Linked DNA regions of Accumulibacter sp.. The protein of the gene in region 1 interacts with the protein of each later gene in a pairwise test. Links are inferred from orthologs where the notes say so. Each region holds a gene or a part of one and is shown on either strand. Other genes may lie near its edges.

Region 1 (3,175 bases):
ACGGCCGCTGCGGCACCGGCGACGAAAGCGATACCGACCGTCGCGAAGACCAGCACCGGCATCGGCACTGGCCCCGGCGAGGCCAGGAACATGCCGATGACGGCACAAAACACGATCAGCGAAACCACACGCGGCTTGGTCAGAGCGACGAAGGCGCCCAGACGGCGAAGAGTCGGTTGCAAGCGGAAAAAGGTCGTGGCTTTCATGGGCTTTCATGCAATCGAGATGGTCAATCATTCGCGTCGTTGGCGCGCTGGCGCCGAGCAGCATCTCGGCCTGATCCTCGGCACTTCCTTACCCGCCTTCACGGCACCAGTGCCAGGTAATCCTGCAACATCACCGGCAAGCTCTGCGGTGCCGGAAAAACGGCCTTCAGCCGCCCGCGCGGATCGATCAGGTAGATCGCCGCCGAATGGTCCACCGCGTAGTCCGTCTTTCCGTCCTTGTCGTGTCGCAAATAGTAGACGCCGAGATGCTGCACCAGAGGCGCCAATCCGGCGTCGTCAGCAGTGGCGCCAATGAAATCCGGATCGAAGGTGCCCGTGTAGCGACGCAGCGTCTGCGGGTCATCACGCGGATCCACCGAAACCATGAGTACCTGCGGCACGAGCAGCGCCCGTTCGCTAAGCCTGCTCTTGAGCTCCTTCAGCAGGGCGAGGGCGGTCGGACAGATGTCCGGGCAAAAGGTGTAGCCAAAGAACAGCAGCGTCCACCGACCGATGAGATCGCGGTTGGCAAAGTGGCCGCCTTCACGAACGAGTTCGAAGGCGGGCAGCGGCCGATCGTCATCGAGCAACGTGGCTGACTGCAGACGCATCTGCGTCGGGTCCAGGGACGCCGCGCGCTCGACCACCAGTGCCCGCCAGATGAGGCTCGCAGCAAGCAGCACGAGGAGGAACCCGGCTGCCGCGATGGCCAACCAGAAGCGCCTGCTCATCCCGGGCGACCCGGCGACGATGGCAAGAAAAAGGGCGCCCGCAGGCGCCCGATCCACGCGCGCAAGTCAGCGCCTGTCGTAGGCGTACGGCGTCCATTCCGCGCTGACGCTCGGCGGCGACGGCCAGTTGCCATGCGGCGGCGGCGACACCGTTGTCCATTCGAGCGACATCGACTGCCATGGATTATCGCCGGCCGGAGGGCCCTTCATGGCACCGACGATCCAGTTCACCAGGGCGATGGCAAAGCCGACACCAACAATGGCTGCACCAAGGGTCATCAGCTGATGCGCATGCTCGAACTGCGAAAAGTGCGAATAGTCATAGTAGCGACGTGGCATTCCCTTGACGCCGATGTCCATCATCGTCCAGAAGACGATGTTGGTACCGACAAAGGTGATCCAGAAACCCAGTTTGCCCCAGAACTCGTTGTACATGCGGCCGGTGATCTTGGGAAACCAGTAATAGACGCCGGCGAAGATCGAGAAGGTTCCGGCAACCGCCATGACGTAGTGGAAGTGTCCGACCACGTAGTAGGTTTCGGACAGGTGCAGCGTCAGCGAGGGCAGCGCCAGAGGGATCCCGGTCAGGCCGCCGATCAGGAAGAGGAACAGCACGCCCAGCGCGTAGAGCATCGGCGTCTCGAAGGTGATCGACCCCTTGTACAGCGTTCCCACCAGGCCGATCAGCATCAGGCCGACAGGCACCGAGATCATCAGCGTGGTGACCATCTGGCCGATGCGGATCCAGTCGATCATGCCGGACACGTACAGGTGGTGGACCCATACGACGCCTGACAGCAGGATGATGCCGCCGATGCCGCCATAGACCACCGCGTGGTAGTTGAACACCCGGTTCTTGGCGAAGGTGGCGACGATCTCGAACAGGACGCCAAAGAAGGGCAGGAAGATGACGTAGACAGCCGGGTGCGAATAGAACCAGAAGAGGTTCTGGTAAGTGAGGACGTCGCCACCGCGCGTCGGGTCGAAGAAGGCTGTTCCAAGATATTTGTCCATGCTGATCAGCGTCACCGCCGTCCCCAGAACGGGAACGAAGATGAGCTGCAGAACGAAGGCACCGAGGGTGCACCAGACGAAGATGTTGAGCTTGTTCCAGGTCAGCCCCGGTGCGCGCATGTAGGCGATGGTGGTCAGGAAGTTGACGCCACCGATGATCGACGCGAAGCCGAGAATCAGCACCGTGAAGGAATAGAGCGCGGTGTTGCCGGCGGTGATCGTCGAGTAGGGCGGATAGCCGGTCCACATGACGTCCGGCGGATCCGGGATGAAGAAGGTTAGCAGTGCGAGAATGATGCCGACGTAGAACAACCACACCGACAGGGCATTGACGCGGGGAAACGCGACATCCTTGGCCCCGATCATCAGCGGAATGCAATAGTTGGCGAAGAATCCGGTCAACGCCGGAATCTGGAAGCCAAGGATCATCACCGCACCGTGCGCGTAGAGCCAGACGTTGTAGCTCGACGGATTGCTGGTGATCGTCGGCCCCAGTGTCGACAACTCGATCCGCATCAACATCGCCATGATGCCGGCAACGATGAAAGCAGCCATGGAGCCGATCAGATAAAGCACGCCCACGCGCTTGTGGTCGGTGGTGAAGATCCATTCCTTCAGGTTCATGTCCAACTTCCTCCCGTCACTCAACTACTCTTCTTGGCAGCAGCCCCGCCCGCTTCATACCATTGCTTGAACTCTTCCGGCGTCTTCACGATCACTCGACCAGCCATGTACGAGTGCATGACACCACAGTATTCGGCGCAGGTCACGATGTGTTCCTTGCCGGCCTCTCGCGGCAGGAACCAGAGAAAGGTCGTGCGGCCCGGCATCGAGTCCTCCTTCACCCGGAAGTCCGGTATGAAATGGCTGTGCAGCGTGTCGCGACTCGTCATGCGCAGCAGGATCGGCTTGCCGGCGGGAACGATCAGCTCGTTCTGCGTCTGCACGCCGTTCGGATAAGTGTAGTCCCAGCTGTACATCCCCGACTCGAGGTGGATCTCGAGACGATCCGCCGGCACGTCGCGGTACTTGTTCCACAGCACCCAGCCGTTGGCAGCGAGGAAGAGGTCGTCGGCAAGGAAGACGAAGGCCGGGATGACCACCCAGCCGACCGCCGCCGCGGGCGAGAGCTTCGGCGCGCTGCCCACCTGTGGTCCGCTTGGAACCCGTCGATAGCGCCAGATGAAATAGGCCGTCATCAGCGCAAAGAGGATGCCGATGACC
Region 2 (3,239 bases), 930 kb from region 1 along the record:
GAACAGGCCAGCGCCGCATTCCGCAAGTACATCGATCCCGAGCGGATGACCCTGGTGCTCGCCGGTGACGCCAGCAAAGGCCTCGGCAAGTGAGAACTGAGCCCCAGCGCAACCGACTCGCTCGCGGCAGCGGCGAACGAGCCCGGCGGGAACGCGTGCCTACTTCTTGAGGCTGTCGCGGATCTCGCGCAGGAGCAGCACATCCTCGGGCGTCTCGGGGGCGGCCGCCGGTGCCGGCGCCGCTGCGGGTTCGGGCTCCGTCCGCTTGAGGCGGTTCATCTGCTTGATCATGATGAAGATGATGAATGCGAGGATGATGAAGTTGACCAGGATGGTGACGAAGTTGCCGTAGGCGAAAACCGGGACCTGTGCCCTGCGCAGCGCGTCGAGCGTCATCGCCGTGCCTTCCGGCACCTTGCCAAGAACCAGGAACATGCCCGAAAAATCGAGCCTGCCCCCCATGATCCAGGCGATGAAAGGCATGATCAGGTCGCCAACCACCGAATCGACAATCTTGCCAAAAGCACCGCCAATGATCACGCCGACGGCGAGATCCATGACGTTGCCCTTCATGGCGAATTCCTTGAACTCCTGCAGCATGCTCATCGCATCTCCTTTCTTCGGGCTTGGTACGGTTTGGGGACAGCAAGAAGACGAACCGCAGCGCGGCCGCGCTGTGACCTCGAATCACCAAGCGGCAGACAGAGCGATCCGAGATGGACAAACAGTCTTTCGCCGCGACGCCTCCTGCCGACTCGATCGATCGCTCGTCGCAATGCGCCGAGTGGCCGGTTCGGCGCGCATACTATACTGTCCCGGAAAGATTGTCCCCGGAGAATTTACGGGAAGTTACCGTCGCCGCTCAACGGCAGCAACCAACGTGCCGCATCGATGCATTTAGTATACCGTCACCGAATCCAGGCGCTGGCTGCCGCCTGCAATCGCAATCGCTACAGGCGGCGCAGCCGCTCGCCGGCGGCGGCGAGCGTCGCCTCCTGCTTGGCGAAGCAGAAGCGGACGACGCGGTCATCGGCACCGTCGTGGCGGAAGACCGAAACCGGGATCGCCGCGACCCCGGCCTCGCGCGTCAGCCAGCAGGCGAACTCACCGTCCGGAAGGTCGGAAATCGCCGCGTAGCGGGCGAGCTGGAAGTAGGTTCCGTGACAGGGCAGCAGCTCGAAGCGTGAGGCCGCCAGTTGCTCGCGGAAGAAGTCGCGTTTCGCCTGATAGAAGCGCGCCAGCCCGAGGTGGCGCGACGCATCCTGCATGTACTCGGCGATGCCGAACTGGCACGGCGCATTGACCGTGAACACGTTGAACTGATGCACCTTGCGAAACTCGGCCATCAGTTCCCGCGCGGCGAGGACGTAGCCGACCTTCCAGCCGGTGATGTGGTAGGTCTTGCCGAATGACGAGACGACGATGCTGCGCGCGGCGAGTTCGCCGTGCATGGCGACGCTCGCGTGCTGGCGCCCATCGAAGACGATGTGCTCATACACCTCATCGGCGAGGACGACGATGTCGCTGCCGCGCGTCAGTTCGGCGAGCCGATCGAGGTCTTCGCCACGCAGCAGGCTGCCGGTCGGGTTGTGCGGCGAGTTGATGATGATCATCCGCGTCCGTGGCCCGAGCAGCGAGCGGACCTGATCCCAGTCCGGCCGGTAGTCAGGAAAGCGCAGGCTGGCGAAAACCGCCAGGCCGCCGACCGTCTCGATCGCCGGCACGTAACTGTCATAGACCGGATCGAGGACGACGACCTCGTCGCCGGCGCGCACGAAGGCGGCAATGGCCGTGAAGATCGCCTGGGTCGCGCCAGCGGTGACGGTGATCTCGTCCTCGACATCGTAATCGGTGCCGTAGAGCGTGCGCACCTTGCCGGCGATTGCCGTACGCAGTTCGACGATGCCGGCCATCGGCGGATACTGGTTTCGGCCGGCGCGCATCGCGCGGCTGGTTGCATCGAAGAGCGCTTCGTCGGCCTGGAAATCCGGGAAACCCTGCGACAGGTTGATCGCGCCGCAATCGGCGGCAAGCCGCGACATGACGGTGAAGATCGTGGTCCCGACTCGTGGCAGTTTCGAGTCCACGGCAACGGCAGAATTCGGCATGGCGATCCGCGCCCGGCGCGGCCGAGAGTGAGCGAGGGCACAGTGTAAAGGTGCGCCAGCCCGGCAACAAGGCTGGCCGATCGACCCCACTGCCGGGGCAGCGGCGAGCCCGGCCCCAGGCAGAATCTGCTAGCATGGCCGCTGCCGCTTGCGCCACTCTTCCAGGAAATCAGCTCGATGAAAACGCACCCCGGCTCGTGGCGCGGCTTCGCTGCCTTGCTCGTCCTCGCCGTCGTCGCCAGTGTCCGCAGCGGCCTCGCCGCACCACCCCTGCCGGCACTGGCGGCAGATCTGTCGCAACTGACCGTGTCGGGGATTTCTTCCGGCGGCTACATGGCGGTCCAGTTCCAGGTGGCGCATTCGCGCCTGGTGCGCGGCGCCGGTGTCCTCGCCGGCGGCCCCTACGATTGCGCTGACGATTCCATCTGGCGGGCGCTGACGCGCTGCATGTCACCTTCCTGGTGGGCGCCGCTGCCGCCGGTCGGCGAGCTGCGCGCCCGCGCCGAGGCACACGCACGCGGCGGACGAATCGACCCGCTGGATCATCTGCGCGATGACCGGGTGTGGCTGCTTTCCGGCGGCCAGGACGACAAGGTGACAAGCGCGGTCGTCGACCGACTCGCCGCCTTTTACGGCGAGTGGCTGCCGCCAGCGGCGATCCGTTTCGTGCGCGTGCCCGAGGCAGCACACGCGATGATTTCGGTCGCTGACCCGCAAGCCGCCGGCTGCGGCAGCACGGCATCGCCCTTCATCAACCGCTGCGGCGACCTCGATCCAGCCGGGGAAATGCTCGGCCACATGCTCGGCCCGTTGCAGCCCCCGGCGGCCGACGATCGTGGCGAGATGCTGGCGTTCGACCAGCGCCCCTTCGCAGCCGGTCCGGCGATCGACTCCGGTCTCGCCGACGAAGCCTATCTCTACGTTCCGGCCGCCTGCCGGGAATCCCCCTGCCGCGTCCATGTCGCCTTTCATGGCTGCCGCCAGAGTACGGCGCAGATCGGGCGACGCTTCGTCGACGGCGCCGGCTACAACCGCTGGGCCGAGAGCAACCGCCTGCTCGTCCTCTACCCGCAGACCGCACCGCGCCACGGCTTGGCGTCGGGTTCGCGGAGATGGATCAGCAACCCCTTC

What was found.
Region 2: the proteins of V5B60_RS04895 (region 1) and V5B60_RS00880 interact in binary tests that used the Escherichia coli proteins (3 or more experiments, as listed by UniProt). The link is inferred for Accumulibacter sp. from one-to-one orthologs.

Annotation. Positions count from the first base shown.
Region 1 is NZ_JAZKUG010000001.1:1,126,832-1,130,006, forward strand. The notes cover bases 290-3,145. They hold V5B60_RS04895 (cytochrome c oxidase subunit I), read right to left. Parts: upstream 2,576-3,145; coding sequence 1,004-2,575; downstream 290-1,003. Other genes in these bases: V5B60_RS04890 (SCO family protein), read right to left, coding at 305-937; V5B60_RS04900 (cytochrome c oxidase subunit II), read right to left, coding at 2,596-3,145. Also shown: cyoE (heme o synthase), read right to left, coding at 1-206; more of V5B60_RS04900, read right to left, coding at 3,146-3,175. UniProt on the Escherichia coli protein: Cytochrome bo(3) ubiquinol oxidase is the terminal enzyme in the aerobic respiratory chain of E.coli that predominates when cells are grown at high aeration.
Region 2 is NZ_JAZKUG010000001.1:193,073-196,311, forward strand. The notes cover bases 30-2,949. They hold V5B60_RS00880 (pyridoxal phosphate-dependent aminotransferase), read right to left. Parts: upstream 2,109-2,949; coding sequence 951-2,108; downstream 30-950. Other genes in these bases: V5B60_RS00870 (M16 family metallopeptidase), read left to right, coding at 30-93; mscL (large conductance mechanosensitive channel protein MscL), read right to left, coding at 160-606; V5B60_RS00885 (extracellular catalytic domain type 2 short-chain-length polyhydroxyalkanoate depolymerase), read left to right, coding at 2,286-2,949. Outside these bases: more of V5B60_RS00870, read left to right, coding at 1-29; more of V5B60_RS00885, read left to right, coding at 2,950-3,239. UniProt on the Escherichia coli protein: Shows aminotransferase activity with methionine and histidine as substrates, and to a lesser extent also with phenylalanine.